Regions from separate parts of the Corynebacterium freiburgense genome, predicted to be linked through region 2. Evidence: predicted binding sites of a transcription regulator. Region 2 holds the regulator's gene; the other holds the start of a gene.
The links. Region 2 encodes LexA, which represses DNA repair genes until DNA is damaged. Its sites were predicted from a motif close to CGAACANNTGTTCG; they were not measured.
Positions count from the first base shown of each region.

Region 1: the regulator LexA is predicted to act here: its motif matches at 5,057-5,070, upstream of CFREI_RS09765 (HNH endonuclease signature motif containing protein).

Region 1 is NZ_CP047355.1:2,161,125-2,169,770, reverse strand. It holds gene CFREI_RS09790 (TPM domain-containing protein) at 1-1,318, opposite strand, end outside; gene CFREI_RS09785 (deoxyguanosinetriphosphate triphosphohydrolase) at 1,393-2,688, shown strand; gene CFREI_RS09780 (MFS transporter) at 2,771-3,988, shown strand; gene CFREI_RS09775 (ArsR/SmtB family transcription factor) at 4,017-4,376, shown strand; gene CFREI_RS09770 (guanyl-specific ribonuclease) at 4,417-4,923, opposite strand; gene CFREI_RS09765 (HNH endonuclease signature motif containing protein) at 5,214-6,425, shown strand; gene dnaG (DNA primase) at 6,436-8,223, shown strand; gene CFREI_RS09755 (hypothetical protein) at 8,220-8,450, opposite strand; gene betT (choline BCCT transporter BetT) at 8,447-8,646, opposite strand, start outside.
Region 2 is NZ_CP047355.1:1,723,999-1,732,644, forward strand. It holds gene hrpA (ATP-dependent RNA helicase HrpA) at 1-2,385, shown strand, start outside; gene nrdR (transcriptional regulator NrdR) at 2,438-2,893, opposite strand; gene lexA (transcriptional repressor LexA) at 3,659-4,351, shown strand; gene sugR (transcriptional regulator SugR) at 4,504-5,283, shown strand; gene CFREI_RS07820 (PfkB family carbohydrate kinase) at 5,280-6,224, shown strand; gene ptsP (phosphoenolpyruvate--protein phosphotransferase) at 6,997-8,646, opposite strand, start outside.

The DNA of each region.
Region 1 (8,646 bases), 440 kb from region 2:
ATACTGCGTTTTCAGCATTTCGGATGGCATCTATAACGCCGCCTTGGGAGCCAGGAGGCAAACTTAATTGCTCACGTGCGGAGTCAATATTGGATTCCGCTTGTGTGGTGAGTTCGCTGGCTAGATCAACATTTTCATCAATGCTATCGATAATTGATGGAGCATAGGTTTGCTGGAGTTGTTGTAGGGTTTCGCCAGCATGAGGAATTCTGCTGCGCAAATCGATGGTTTGTTGCGTGAGCTGCTCGATTTTACTTGGCGCATTTACCAAAAGGTTGCGTAGCTCAGCAAATTCAGCGGCGACCTTATCCAGGGCGTCGTCAGCCAAACCGCAACTAGAAACAATATCTACAAGCATGGCTTTGCGTTGTGTGGGAGAACCGGCTTGGCCACTATTAATTTTCTGCTGAAGTTGGAAAGCGCGTTGCAATGTGGATGTAGAGCTATTCATGGCGCTAGTAAATGGGCGCACCCGTTCCGCGCCGAATTCAGACATAGCTAAATCCAGTTCATCACGGGCGCGTCGAATAGATTCATCAGTAGAGACTAATTCCTCTTTGGCAAGTTCCTCCAGCACCTCAATTGGCTGATTGCTGAGCTCATGAACATTTCCTGGTTCGATCTCCCGTGCGGATGCAATATTCTTTGCCTTACGGCGGCGATTTAAATACCAAACGCCACCACCGGCCGCCACAACGCTCGCCGCTCCAGTGCCCAAAAATGTATATGTGCTTCGGGTTGCTGCCGCTTCTTCTTCAGGGGTGCGTAGGGCTTTTCCGCCGCCAGCTTTTACAGCGGCAAAGGCAGCGCCTCGGAAGTCTAATTCCACAAGTTTTGTATGGGCTGCATCTTTAACGTTTGTAATTTCGCGTTGGCTCCATGCGGAGTTTTCAGTGCGATGAGCTACCGCGTATTTTCTGGTCTCGGTGGCTACTGCGAAAACTAAAACATTATCGGCCGCATTGAGTTTAAATGTGTCTTCAGCAAATTTATTTGGATCTAAAGTTCCGAATGTAGGTTGGTACACCACATACATATCGCGCTGTTCTTGTTGCCTAACCTTGGCGATCATATCTTCTAATTCGGCGATATCGGAATCACTGAGCACCCCGGAATGATCGATTACATGCTGGGTGTGTGCGCTCGGGGGAGGTGATTGGGTATCCACGTCCTGCGCAAGGTGGATGCTAGTAGTTTCAAAAGAGTTCGGCGCCACGGCCAATGCTATGGGTGCCGTGCTAAGTGCAGCGATTCCTGTGACACACATAGCTGCGAATGTTGCGGATGTTGTTCGGACATTGGCGCGCTTTGAATACATACCACAACAATAGCTATCGACCTGGCACACTGGTGTCTAAGTTATAAAAAGTTTTATCTGAAAGGGGTCGGGCAGTGGGGTACCACTACACCGCATTGGATTATGAGCGGCGTTTTGTCGAATCTGCAAAGCGTAGTCATTTTCCGGGAACGAACCAGGAACATCGCACTGTGTTCGCCCGAGACCGTGCGCGGGTTTTGCATTCTGCTGCATTGCGTCGTCTTGCAGATAAAACGCAAGTAGTGGGGCCGCACGATGGCGATACTCCGCGGACGCGACTTACCCATTCATTGGAGGTGGCCCAGATTGCACGAGCATTAGGTGCGGGTCTTGGGGTAGATCCTGAACTCGCAGAGCTTGCCGGGCTGTGCCATGATATCGGGCACCCACCATTTGGGCACAATGGGGAAGTGGCACTCAATGAGCTTGCGGATCTTTGCGGCGGCTTTGAAGGCAATGCTCAAACTTTGCGTATTCTTACACGTCTTGAACCGAAAGTGCTATCACCTTCCGGGGAGAGTTTTGGTTTAAATCTTTCGCGGGCATCGCTGGATGCGGCGTGTAAATATCCATGGACACAAGCGGATGCGCAGGCCCAGGCAAGCGGTGTATCAAGTAAAAAATCAGGCATAAAATACGGGGCTTATAACGAAGACCAATCGGTATTGGCGTGGATTCGGCAGGGCAGTAGTGGTGTGCAGCCTCCGGTAGAGGGGCAGATTATGGATTGGTCCGATGATGTTGCCTATTCCGTTCATGATGTTGAGGATGGCGTTCTTTCAAATCGAATAGATTTGCGTGTGCTTTGGGATCTTGTGGAGCTGGTTGCGCTCGCGGAAAAGGGTTCGCGGGCTTTTGGCGGAGATCAAAACGAACTCATTGAAGCCGCAGCCCGATTGCGGCAATTGGAAGTAGTGTCCGCAGCGGCGGACTATGACGCCAGTTTAGGAAAAGTAGCGGCGCTCAAGGCGTTAACGTCCGAACTTGTGGGCAGGTTTGTGTCTGCAACTATTGCTGCAACTCGCAAATCTGGTCAGGTATTAGGAAGGCATTCTGGGATATTGGTGGTGCCACCGCAGGCGCTGGCAGAGGTAACGCTTTTAAAGACCATTGCGGTGCTTTATGTTATGGAGGATCCCGGGCATTTGCGCAGGCAGGACCGGCAACGGGAGCAGATTCGATTGGTATATGAATATTTGGCAATGGGGGCGCCGGGAACACTAGATCCCATGTTTCGGCCATGGTTTGATGCAGCGGCAAATGATGCACAACGGCAACGCGTGATTATTGATCAAATCGCTTCTATGACCGAATCGAGATTGCAGCGTGTGTATAAGGAAGCGGTGGCAATTTCCGGATTTTTTGAATAATTCTCTTGCGGTGAAGCTAGGTTAGGTTTACCATCAGTCAATATGTGCATACGGGTGCACATATTGGTTGAAAGGTTTCGCTATGCTTGCCCCACTTCGTCATCGCACGTACCGACGCCTCTTTGCTGCACAAATTGTCGCCTTGATTGGCACCGGGCTGCTTACCGTCGCTCTCGGGTTATTGGCCTATGATTTCGCAGGTAGCCAGGCCGGTCAGGTGCTTGCCATAGCGCTGACCATAAAAATCTGTATGTATGTTTGCGCCGCGCCCATAGTGAGTTCATGGTTTCAGCGCGCCCCTACTGCCGCCGTCCTTATAGGTGCTGACGCCCTGCGCATCGGCATTGCATTAATGCTGCCGTTTGTAGACACTCAGTGGGAACTGTATGCCGCTATTGCGGTATTGCAATTAGCTTCAGCAACTTTTACTCCGGCATTCCAGGCTACAATTCCGCGGGTAATTGCGGATGAAGACGAATACACCGCAGCCCTATCGCTATCCCGGCTGGCATATGACCTTGAAGCACTGCTCAGCCCAATGCTTGCCGCCGCAGCATTACTTGTAATGACCTACCACGGACTTTTTATGGGTACCGCCCTCGGGTTCCTTGGCTCGCTGTTATTCGTTGCCTCCGTTATCCCGCAACTACCCAAAGGCTACAAAAGTAAAAAGCACAGTCTAGGCGGCATTAGCACTATGGTCCGCACGCCACACTTACGACGCCTCCTCTGGCTTAATATTGCAATCGCCGCCCCAATGGCCATGGTATTGGTAAATACCGTTGTTATTATGCGAACCGTATTTCAGCGTAACGACGCCGCGGTCGCTTGGCTGCTCGCAGTCTTCGGGGCTGGCTCAATGGGGGTGGCCTTCCTTATGCCAAAAATTCGCGAACGCTACGGTGATTTTCCCGTGATGTGGGCGGGGGCCGCGGCGTCGATAAGCGGAATGGTGGTGCTCTACCTCACCCTGATTTTGCACTGGGAATGGTTACTCTGGATTATCTGGCCCGTGCTCGGTGCTGCCCTTTCCGCAATGCAAACCCCAATCGGGCAAATCCTGCGGAAATACACGCCTGAAGCGGAACTCGGACAAGTGTTTGCGGCGCAATTTTCCTTAAGTCATGCGTGCTACCTGGTAACCTACCCACTTGCCGGCTGGCTCGGCGCCACCATGGGACTTTCCTGGGCCACACTAGTGTTGATAATTATTGGTTTGTTCGGCACAATGCTTAGCGTTAATACCCGAGAGGCCGCGCCAAAATTGGAACCAGTGGGTACACTCAATTCAACACGTTGAACTTTTTAATCCAATGGAAGTGAACTGAATGGAAATGCACGAAACCCTTATCGAACCATCGTTTGTTCACGACCTCGAAGCATCTCCAAAACTCCTCGAATCCGCCTCCAATACCCTCAAACTCCTAGCCGAACCCACCCGACTCCACCTCCTATGGCTCCTTACCGAAGACGAACATAGCGTCGCCGAACTCGTTGCCGCCACCGGCGCTAACCGCACGGTTGTTAGCCAACACCTTGCCAAACTCCGCCTCGGCGGGCTCGTCGAATGCCGCAAAGTTGGACGAAATGTTATCTATAGCGTCCTCGACGGGCACCTTAGCCGCTTAGTACTGGAAAGCCTTAACCACGCCGACCACCTTATTACCGGCGAACCAACCCACAGCTAGCGGTTAGGCGATCTGGTTTGTCGAGTGGTTGGAGTGCGTGCTAGTTCTCGGCATCGGGAATAACGCAAAAACTCTCATAATGGTCGTCTGTGTAATACCAAGTATCCGGATCCTGTTTCGAGCCCCCACCCACAACAATCCTGCGCTCCCCACGATGATTTACACCCGGAGTATCCACTGTGTACTCCCGGTAGAAACTACTTTTCTCTTTCGGTAAAATCCGCTCATAATTGCCAAAATGCTTACCATCAATGCCAGGATGTTCGAACGGGCCGCCCGCTAAAATATCGTCAATTACATCATTGGCTTGATCCGGAAGTGTGTTTACAGGGCATGAAGGTAGCCCGCTCCGGTTGGCCTTAAAGTTACTGGTGGCCTGGTCTTTCTGTTTTGGTTGGTTGTCCTGTGGGGCGGATGATTGCGTGACTTGGTTGGATTGCGTGGTGGATTGGGTGCCGTTATTTTGCGAAAGATCTATGCCTAACCACGCCGCAGCAATAACTAATACTGCGCCACCAATGCTTTGAAGCACGCGATTCCGTTTCATGTTTACAAGTGTATGTGTGGGAGATCTTCATTGGATATTCTAGGCCGCGATTGTGGCTTATTTTGGGGTGGTTCGGTATTAGATACATGGTTTTTATTTGAGGTTTATGGGCGGGAAAACTGATTTAAGGGCTCGAATATATGTGCTTTTTAGTAAAAAAGTAGCGTGGTTAGTTTTTGTTACCAATTTGGGGGTAGGTAGCGTGGAGCTTGGTTAAATTATCTGTTAAAATGGGTCTTAGATTCAGGGTCGGGAATTTACTTCTTATTGTTAGGGGGTGAAGGCGGAAAATGTCTAATTTTATGGTCGCTTATAGTGATAACCCATTGGCAATACGTGCGCTGGAAAAGAACTACAACGATATTATGGACCATATTGCACAACAGCCTGACCTGCAGGTAGCGGATTGTTCTATGCATGCAGAAAAACAAGCTCAATTAGCGCAAACCAGTGTGGCAATTGAGCGGGATTGGGTGCTTATTATTGATATGCTTCTGCGTCACCTCCCACAATTTTTAGAAGCCGCACTGTATTACCGGCATATGACGTTTTATCATTTGCGGGGAATACTGAAATGCACTGAGCATTTAGGTGACGATCATGAAATATGGGGCGAATTAGATGCCGCATTAGCTCAACATGTTCAACCAATACGTGATCAGCAAGCGTTACCGCGCCCGGAAAGCATTAAGCGTTGGGTAAAAAACTTTCTGCTTGCACAAAGCGCAAAACAAACACAAAAAGAAACGACAATTCTTGCGCCGAGCATGCAAGTTAAAGGAACCGCAACACCTGGAATGCGGCGTGTTGAGATAGTCTTGCCAGCGGCTGAGGCGACCCTGTTTGAACAAACCATAGCCAAAGTGGATAAAGACGTCTGCACGGCAATAATGGCGCTCGTAAACGGGACAGCACAAAACGTAAAACTTGAACTCTATGGAACAGTGGCGCCACCAGAAGATCTTCAGCCTCACTACCTTGCTGGTGCGGGAGTCCTTCAAGGGAAAACAGCGCTCTTCGAATCTGCGGAAATAATCTGGCGTGACGCAATTGCAGTGGCTCAAGAATGCCATGAGCATTATCGCCCCGGTGCAGCAATAAAACGAGTCCTGGAATTGCGTGACGGAACTTGCCGGTTCCCTGGATGCGAAAAACCAGCAGAGTTTTGCGATAAAGACCATGTGATTGACTATCGCAGTGGTGGGTGGACCTCACTGTCGAATATGCAATGTCTTTGCCGGCACCATCACAATATGAAAACAGGTGGCAGGGCACGATGCGAAATAGCAGTTGATGGAACCTGTACGTGGCAGATAGGGGACATCACTACGATCACGACTCCACAAGGTCCACTTGCAGGAATTAGAGGAACGTCCAAAGGCAAAACAAGGAGGCCGGGAAAGCATGAACCGGATGGCGCAAAAGCTGATAGATTTAGACAAACATTTGCTCAAGAGAAGCGGCGCAGACTCAAGCAATACAGAAAACCGAGAGGGCGCTAAGGTATAGGGCATGGCAAAAGGAAGAATCCCAGATTCGGATATTGCAGCGATACGGGAACGTACCCCCATCGAAGAAATCGTTGGGGAATACGTGCAGCTCAAACCTGCCGGTGCGGATTCACTCAAAGGGCTTTCGCCATTTAAAGATGAAAAAACCCCATCATTTCATGTGCGTCCAAACCGTGGGTATTTTCACTGCTTTTCATCAGGCGAAGGTGGAGACGTATTTACGTTCCTTATGAAAATGGAGCATGTTTCCTTCCCCGAAGCCGTGGAAATCTGTGCGGAAAAAATCGGATACCGCATTAATTATCAAGGGGCTACTAGGCGCGAAGAGCCAGGAACGCGTCAGCGTCTTATTGCGGCCAATAAAGCGGTCCACAGTTTCTATATGGAGCAATTAGAAACCCCTCAAGCAGCAAAGGCGAGGGAGTTTCTTACCGAACGAGGGCTCTCAGCAGCTGATGCACATAAGTTTGGTTGTGGTTATGCTCCGGAAGGCTGGGATGTAGCTACCAAGCATCTCCTCCGCAAAGGATTCACCTACCAAGAACTTGAGGCCGCAGGCATTTCTAAAATGGGTCGCCGTGGGCCCATCGATCGGTTTCATCGACGCCTGCTGTGGCCAATCCGAAATTTAGCTGGCGACGTTATTGGGTTCGGCGCACGCAAACTGTTTGAGGATGACAACCTCGGGAAATATATGAACACTCCCGAGACCATGCTTTATAAAAAGTCGCGGGTACTTTTTGGCCTTGATCAAGCGAAAAAGAATATTGCTTCAACGCATCAAGCTGTGGTTGTTGAAGGGTATACCGACGTTATGGCAATGCATGCTGCCGGTATTACTACTGCGGTGGCTGCCTGCGGTACTGCTTTCGGTGAAGAGCACCTACAAATGCTGCGTCGCTTGATGTTGGATGATACGTATTTTCGGGGTGAATTGATCTACACCTTTGATGGCGATGAGGCCGGCAAAAAGGCCGCAATGCGAGCTTTTGAGGGGGATCAGCAATTTACCGGGCAGTCATATGTAGCTGTGGCGCCAGAGGGTATGGATCCATGTGATCTTCGATTGCAGCAGGGGGATGCGGCAGTACGGGACCTTGTAGCAAAGAGGGTTCCAATGTTCGAGTTTGTTATTCGCGCTATGCTGCAGGATTTTTCTTTGGATTCGCCTGATGGTCGGTTGCAGGCATTACGAAGAACTACGCCTGTTGTTGCGGGGATTCGTGATGAAACACTACGAAACGAATACGCGCGTCAATTAGCTGGTTGGGTTGGTTGGCCGGACCCTACGGAAGTACTGCAGCAGGTTCGTCGGGCATGGAAGCCGCAGCGTGTACAGCAACAACAAAAAACTGATCCGAAACTTTGGGCGGAGCGTGAAAGCCTGAAGTTGGCGCTGCAGTATCCGGAGCTAGTTGCTAACTATTTTGATGGGATTCCGGCTGATGCGTATAGCAATGCATCATATCGGGCCATTCGTGAGGCTATTGCGAAAGGCGGTGGAGTAGCCGAAGTAGCTGGGGAAATGCCTGATTTACTAGGCCGGACTTTGGTTTCAGAATTGGCTGTTGAAGAGATTAGGTGCGACCCCGAGCATTTGGCAAAGTATGCGGATAGTGTGCTATCGCGCCTGCAGGAAGTTCGGGTAGGTAATCAGATTGCATTGCTTAAGGGGCAGTTGCAGAGAATGCGGCCTTCTGATGATGAATCAACCTACAGGTCAATGTTTGCTGATTTGGTTGCATTAGAGCAGGCCCGCCGCGAATTATTAGAGAGGGCGTTTGGTTAGTCTTCGTCAGGTTCCAGGATGGTCGTGTCCCGCACTTTGATTTCTTTCATGCGGGGCTGCGGATCAAGCTTATTGGCTATAGCTTTGCGGGTTGCTTTAATTGCGGCTTTTGAGGCTGGTGAATTCACGGCAAAGTTGTAGCCTTTTTTGATTTGCTCGAAACGCTTTCGCCCAGCTTTTGTACCAAGGACGTAGCCTGCAGCTGCGCCAATAACAAATTGGATCATGGTGTTCCTTTCCGTTCCGCTTCCACTCGATCAAGGATAACGCTAATAAGTTCGTCGGTTTCAAAGCCGTAGATGTCAATGTCGCCAAGGTGAAGCTCAAAGTAGGGGTCTTCGCGATCCAAACTATAACCGGCAAGTGCGGGAATGTCGCCTTGTATTGGAACAATCGAAAGTGATTTCTCACCGAAATTGAGGG
Region 2 (8,646 bases):
ATTGCCGCACATGATCTGGGGTGTTTAGATGCGGTAACGATTATCGTGGCTGCACTAACTATTCAAGATGTTCGGGAACGTCCACTAGATTTCCAGGCGCAAGCAGATCAAGCTCATGCCCGATTTAAGGTAGAAGGCAGTGATTTCCTCTCCTATGTAAAGCTATGGGATTATATCCAGAAAACACGTAGTGAGCTTTCTGGAAATGCCTTCCGAAAGCGCATCAATAAGGAATTTCTGCACTATATGCGAATTCGGGATTGGTGGGATTTAGTTCGTCAACTTCGCGGAATTACTGCAGATCTTGGGTGGAGCCGCGCTGAAGATGTAGCTACCGAGCCAAATCCGGATGCTATTCACCAGGCTCTACTTTCTGGATTGCTTTCGCATATTGGTTCACGGATATCCGATTCGAAAGAGTTTCACGGGGCCCGCGGCACAAAATTCATGGTATTCCCCGGATCGAGCCTTGCTAAAAAACCACCGCAATTCGTTATGGCGGCGGAACTTGTGGAGACGTCAAAACTCTGGGCACGTGATGTGGCACAAATCGACCCCGCATGGGTAGAACATATTGCCGCCGCACTGCTCAAACACCAGTACTCGGAACCGCACTGGTCATCGTCCCGGACCGCCGCAATGGCATACCAAAAGTCAACGCTCTACGGCGTTACCATTATTGCCGAGCGCAGGGTTTCATATCACCGTATCGACGCCGCGGCAGCCCGCGATCTATTTATCCGTCATGCCCTTGTGGAGGGTGATTGGAATACGCATCATTCGTTTTTCCACAAAAATCGGGAAAAACTCACCGCCGCAGGAACCCTGGAAAATAAGGCACGACGCCGCGATATTGTGGTCGATGAAGACACGCTTTTTAATTTCTACGATAGCCGTCTACCTGAAAATATCACCACTGGCCGCCACTTCGATCGCTGGTGGAAACGACACCAAAAACAAAACCCGCATCTTTTGGATTTCGACCCCGAAGCCCTTATTAACCCAGAAGCCGAAGCCGTTTCCGAAGATGCTTTTCCTGATGTATGGCGACAAGGCAGTCTGGAATATGAGCTCGACTACCGCTTTGAACCGGGCCATGAATTCGACGGAGTTACATTACGAATACCTGTACCCTTACTCGCCAGTGTCAACGATACAGATTTCGAATGGCTCGTCCCTGGACTCCGACTTGAATTAATCTCCGCACTTATTCGTACCCTCCCCAAAGCACTCCGCCGATCGGTAGTGCCCGCACAAGAATTCGCCAAACGCGCCATTGGGGGACTCCATCCATATCATGGTTCACTGGCCGAACAACTCTCCGATCAACTCCGTGCCATTGGTGGATCCGGTATCCAGGCATCCGACTTCCGTTTCGACGCCCTCCCCAACCACCTGCGTATTACCTTCGCCGCAATCGATAAACGCGGGACGATAATCGACCACGATAAAAACCTGGCTGCACTCCGCGACCGACAAGCAGGCAAAATCCGGGCCTCCGTAAGCCAAGTAGCACGCTCCAGCGAAAGCGACGTCGCAACGCAGTGGACCAATGAAACCTTGGGCATGATCCAAGAGGAAATCATTTCCACCGTCGACGGCCAGCAAGTAGTCACCTACCCCGCGCTGGTAGCTACCCCACAAGGTTTCTCGATACAAGTCCTTCCCACAAAGGCGGCTGCCGACGCCGCGATGATGACCGCAACTCTTACCATGCTGATGCGCGAAATCACCGTCAATGTGAAAAATATGTCGAATGGACTGCCATTGCAGCAGCGCGTAGCCTTAGAAAATTACCCCCATGGAGGGGTTAAAGGATTGGTTGAAGATGCCCGCGTAGCAGCGATTCGTGACGCAATGCTCGAAGCTGGCGGACCGGTGCGAAGCCCCGAAGAATTCAAACGTTTGAAAGAAAAAGTCGCACCGAATGTGCCTCGGCTAGTCCGGCAGAGTGTGGTAACAATCGCCCCTGCGCTGGTAGATTACCTAAATCTCCGTGATGAGCTTTCCCAATGGACTGGCGAATCCATTGACGATATGCAACAACAACTTGACTTCCTTTTGCCACCACATGCGATAAGCATCCACGGTATCCAACGCCTCCAACACCTACGCCGCTACCTCGCTGCAATGGTCGTTCGCCTAGAAAACCTCGACCTTGATCCCGATCATGATGCCGACCTTCAGGATTCCATAACAGCAGCCACCAATTACCTAGAAACGAAATTAAAGAAACTCCCCACAGGGCGTGAGAAAAGCCGTGCAGTAAAAGATATTCGATGGATGATTGAAGAACTCCGCGTCAGCCTATTTGCCCAACGACTCGGTACCGCACACCCCATTTCCGTACGGAGAATCGAAAAAGCAGTAGATAAGCTGCATTAAAGAGTCCACCGCGGATGCCTGCTCCACTAATCCAAGCATCCACCATGGACGATTATTCTTGCCTAGCGCGCCTACGCATCAGACGAATTTCGGATTCAAAGTCATCCGCGCTTTCAAATGACTTGTACACAGAAGCGAACCGTAAATATCCCACTTCGTCCAGCTCGCGCAATGGTTCAAGAATCGCCAGCCCGATTTCATTTGCATTTACCTGAGAACTCCCATGCGCACGCACAGCTTCCTCAACCTCCTGCGCGAGACGCTTTAAGGCGTCATCAGACACATCACGCCCCTGGCACGCCCTACGCACGCCCGTAATCACCTTCTCACGGCTAAACGGTTCCGTAACCCCATTACGCTTAACCACCAGCAAAACTGCCTTTTCAACAGTGGTAAAACGGCCATTACACTCCACGCATTCGCGCCGTCTCCGGATGGCCGATCCGGAATCAATTACACGACTATCAATCACGCGGGAGCCACGTTGTTGGCAGAACGGACAATGCATTCCGAACCCTTTCGCCTTAAGCCGACCACGTTTATCTTGGAACGTTCCTATCTTAACGCCCTTTGTTCGTTAAGCATTAGATTGTCACCAATCAACTATGGCACGAATAAACCTGCACAATTGCTATTCTATTGCATTTTAATAATGGGAATTCCTCAGCATCTCCATTGGCTGCAATTATTATATCGAACACTATATCGACCGAAGAAAGGTGGTCTGCAACTAGATTACGCGCAGTATTAATTCGAACTTGCGAAGAACTTAGCTAGTTTGAATCAAGCGTCGATTTTTGCGAGCCAAACGTTCGAACAATGTTTGACATACCATTAAAGAAACACATTCTAGAACATTTCTCAATACCCACAACACCCACCTTTTCCACCCCCTTTAGAATGAGTATAATGCCAGCATACTGCCAAAAATCAGTTTCGAGACATTGGGCCTTCACATTTAAGTAGCATGCAATATTACTTACACATAGCAACTGAACTACAGCGGACCGCTTATTTGTTCTAATTAGAATACATATTCTGTATGAATTTTCACGAACATAAGCGTATTTAGCAATCTCCTGAATTTTTCGAACAGGCGACCAAACTCGCGATTTTTTGAGGTACGCTGAATTAGCAAGAGGTTGCAGTTTGAGTTTGTCTAATACCTCACTCAAGGTGACACCTAGTGCTCACCGTTTTACTATCCAACATTTCGTCACACATGGGGGCTCTCCCCCATTCCCCACTACTTCCCCAATTGGAGTTGATCCCTATGACCAACAAGCAACCAAAGCTTGATATGTCTTCTTTGTCCGATAGGCAACGTCGAATCCTTGAGGTCATCCGTGACGCTGTTGTGCTGCGCGGCTATCCACCAAGCATTCGCGAAATTGGAGACGCCGCTGGGTTGCAATCTACTTCTTCTGTTGCTTACCAACTTCGCGAACTCGAAAAGAAAGGCTTTTTACGCCGCGATCCAAATAAACCTCGCGCCGTAGATGTTCGGCATCTCCCAGGCGCTGTTCCTCCAAAGGCTGGGCCAAAACCACGTCCAAAGGATATGGAAAACCCCTACGAGGAAGAGACAAACGAGGCACAATTTATTCCGGTTGTGGGGACCATCGCTGCGGGTAGCCCAATTCTCGCCGAGGAAAACGTCGAAGACTACTTCCCTATGCCTTCATCAATCGTAGGTGACGGCGACTTATTTATGCTCCAAGTTATTGGCGAATCAATGAAAGATGCTGGCATTCTCGACGGCGACTGGGTCGTTTTACGCTCCCAACCTGTAGCCGAGCAAGGCCAGTTTGTAGCCGCAATGATTGATGGTGAAGCCACCGTCAAAGAATTCCACAAGGATTCCACTGGAGTTTGGCTTTTGCCACATAATGACGCTTTCTCACCGATCTCGGGCGAAGAAGCAGAAATTCTTGGCATTGTCGTTTCCTTGATTCGGAAAATCTAATAATCGGGCATCCGGAGGCTAAATTACCCCCACATTTGTGGGTTTTTATCCGAATTTGGTCTCCGAATGCCCATTTGGGCTTCACTTCGTGCGAAACTTAGTCGAAGAAACGGGCATAAAACCCACGTTGATTTTCCGAATTGAGGTTTTGCATGTACGCCGAAGAGCGCAGACGCCAAATTGCATCACTCACTGCTGTAGAAGGACGCGTTAACGTCACCGAATTGGCTGCTCGTTTCGACGTCACCGCAGAAACCATTCGTCGCGACCTCGCCGTTTTAGATTCTGAAGGTTCAGTTCATCGCGTCCATGGAGGCGCCGTAGCAAGTCAGAATTTTCAAACCACAGAATTTACCGTAGATGCGAGAGCAAAATCCGCCTCGACTGCGAAATCCGCCATTGCGCGCGCCGCTTTAGAATTCCTCCCAGAACCACAAGGTGGCATGTTCCTTGACGCTGGTACAACGCTTGCGGCACTAGCTGAACTCATTGCTGACCGGCCAAATGCCAAACAATGGTCAATTGTTACAAACTGTCTCCCTATTGCTATGCAGCTCGCCTCCTCCGGACTGGAAGAGGTTCAACTTCTGGGCGGCAGCGTACGAGCAATTACCCAGGCAGTAGTGGGAGATACCGCGCTACGTACACTAGCATTAATGCGTGCTGATGTTGCGTTTATCGGAACAAATGCACTGACGTTGGATCACGGTCTTTCTACAGCAGACTCTCAAGAAGCAGCTGTAAAACGCGCCATGATTACAAATGCAAATAAAGTAATTGTGCTGTGCGATTCCACCAAAATGGGGTGCGATTATTTAGTAAGTTTCGCAGGAGTTGACGATATCGACGTCGTAATTACCGATGCAGGCGCACCTGAATCCTTTGTAAATTCACTTCGAGATCGAGAAATTCAGGTAGTTTTAGCCGAATGATACTTACCCTTACCCCCGTCCCCTCCCTTGATCGTACAGCAAATTCGTCACATGAATTGGGGCCGAATCAAGTTTGCAACTTAAGCGATATCGCCACAGTTCCTGGTGGCGTTGGTGTCAATGTTGCACACACACTGTATCGAGCCGGAAACGATGTACTCGCTGTGTTCCCAGCGCCTGAAATTAGCCACTATATGCGATTGATGGCGGTAACTGGTACCCCACACCAAATTATTCCTGTACCAGGTCCCATTCAAATGCACTTTACGTTAACAGACCCGATCGGTGGTACCACTATTCTCAAAGATCCACCTATGCCCCTTGATCCGAGTCAGTTAGCACTGTTGCGGGATCTCACTGTGACTTTAGCTGAAAAAGCCCAATGGGTTCTTCTTGGGGGTCCTTTACCCGATAGTGCTACCGCCGCCTGGTATGTCGAGGTTATTCGAGCATTGGCTCTCTACCATCCGACTGTTAAGGTGGTCGTTTCAACTGAAGGCGCGGCAATACAAGCGCTTGTCCGACAATTGGCTGTCGCACATCCACACACATTTGCACTCAGTCTCAGTGATCTTGAAGACCTGACTTCAACATCACTGGCAGAAGCCAATGACGCCACGATCCTTGCCACTGTAGATGAACTCTTTTCCTCGGACGTTCCAGAAATACTGATCCAATGTTCGCGCAACTACGCACTGTTGGTCAATCGTGACGGTGCATGGAATTGCCGAATTGATGGCCAGCCTGGGCACCAAAGTATTCACTATAAAGAAAGCTTTTTAGCTGGTTATTTACTCGCAGCTGCGAAAAATGTCACTGCAGAAGCTCGGATTTCTACCGCTCTAGCATATAGCCATGCTCAAGGAAGCGAATGGGACAATTTTATTCCTACGCCGAATTTACTTCGTCTCGAATCAGTACAATATTCTCGGCTGCGCTAACCCATAATGGCTAAACCCACAATGTGAACTGCTCCCCGTTTGTTGGGTTGCACTGGGACTTGAAGCTGGTCTGGTCATGCTGTCACAGATTTCACCAGGGGTGGCCTGGGGAACAACTTGCTCAGGGCTCGTTTTTATGGGTGTTGTGGCCGGTGGTTTGGTTGTGTGCGTCCGGTTACATGGGATTTCGTTGGATCTGGTTGGGAAATGTTTGATCTTTGGGCGCCGGCCGGTCTTTTTAGGCTGCTGGTTGGGCGGGTTGTCACAGATTCCATTTTTTTCGTTGTTTTTATGGAATTTGTGACACGATAGGTAGGGATCCTGTCACAGATTCCATTTTTTTCGTTGTTTTTATGGAATCTGTGACAAACCCCAGGTCAACGGTTGTGTGCAATATGGGCTGTTGTCACAAATCCCACCGGAACGGGCCTGTTTTATGGAATCTGCGACATTAGCAATAAAAACATCACTAGTTCAATAGGATGGGCCTATCAAACGCCCGGGGAAACCAGCGAATACCTTGGCAAAACCAGCCCACCCGCCGGCAAAACCAGCCAAACCCCAGCTAAAGCGGCTCAAACACCCCAAAAACCAGCCCACCCATCCCAAAAACTCTGGCAAACCACCCCCACCCGCCAGGGAAACCAGCGACAACAAACCCCTGGTCCCAAAAAACAACTACATCAAGTGCACCCAAACCAACGCCTAGCCCTCCAAACCTCAAGAAAAGTGGGTTTGGGGGCTTAAAACCTGGAAGTTGAATGCTTACGCGTTATTTCGGTTGGATGATTTCTCGTACCGCCGCGCGAGCCTCGGTTGCTCCCTCAGAGTTAAGTGCAGCTTCGGCTGCTTGTTTGCAGGTTTCCAAGTCGACTGCTGCTAATTGAGCGCCCACACCTGCAATGGCAGCGCTTGCTGCGGAGAGAGACTTGACTCCAAGGCCAGTAAGTACGCAAGCAAGTAGTGGGTCTGCTGCAGCTTCGCCACAAACACCTACAGCAGTGTCAAAACGTTCTCCTTCCTTACACGTGTGCGCGATGAGCCTAAGCACTGCTGGTTGCCATGGATCAGTAAGGTATGCCAGTTGTGGCGACATACGGTCAGCGGCCATGGTGTATTGCGTGAGATCGTTTGTACCAATGGAAACAAACGAAAGATGCGGCATAATCTTGTCTGCCATCAGCGCTGCCGCTGGCACTTCAATCATTGCTCCGGCAATGAGTCCACGTTCTTCACAAAGACCAGCGAACCATTGTGCTTCCCGAGCAGTGGCAACCATTGGTGCCATTACCCAGATCGGGGCATCTTCGCTTCTATTAGATTCTTTTACTGCAAGTGCAATTGCATCGAGTTGACGAGTCAGCAATGGTTCATTCGCACGAGCCACACGAAGGCCTCGAACACCAAGGGCAGGGTTCATCTCATCAGCCATATTGGCAAACGCGACAGGCTTGTCCGAGCCTGCGTCGAGCGAGCGTACGACCACCTTCGACTCTGGAAATGCCTCAAGTACTTTGCGGTATACGGCTGCTTGTTCTTCTACACTCGGCTCAGTTGTTGCTGAAAGGAAGCATATTTCCGTTCGGAATAATCCAATTCCCTCTGCTTCACTAGCATTTGCTGCCCGAGCAGCATTTCCGTCCTGCACATTCGCTAGGAGCTGAACTGGATGGCCATCTTTCGTTTTACCCGGTCCACGCCATTGCGCTACTCGGGCCGCCATAAGCTTGGATTCGGAAACCGCTGTTTTGGCCACTTCCGGATCCGCATTAAGTGTGATAGTTCCCAAAGCACCATCAACCATGACCATTTCGCCCGGCTGAATGCTTTTAATTTTCTCGCCTGCGGCCACGATACATGGCACATTTAGCTGGCGGGCAATAATGGCGGTATGGCTTGTGGGGCCGCCCAGTTCAGTTACAAGAGCGGTAAAGCGAGTGGTATCTAATGCTGCGGTGTCGGCTGGTGATAGATCGTCTGCAAAAAGCACTACCTCGCCAGTGACTTGAGGCAGACCAGGTTCCTCTTCACCACGAAGTTCAGCAATAACACGGTCGCGGATATCACGGAGATCTGTGACCCGCTCAGCCATCACGCCGCCCACTGCTTCAAATTGGGTAATGAATTTTGTTGTTGCGGTTACAATCGCATAATCCGCTGGATGCCCACCTGTAATGCCCTTTTTTACGGCTTTTCGCCAACCACGATCTCGCACCATTCCCGCTGTTGCAGCAAGCACTTCACTTGCCGCACCGACAGCAGCATTGGAACGTTCGGTGAGGCGATCGGCAACTGTATCAGCCGCTTTTAGGAAGCGTTCAAATTCGGCTTCACGTTCCGATTCTGCAACAACTGCGCCAGCTTGTGGAAGTTGTGGTCGGGGACGGATCCACACTGCTTCGGCGTAGCTCACACCGGGCAC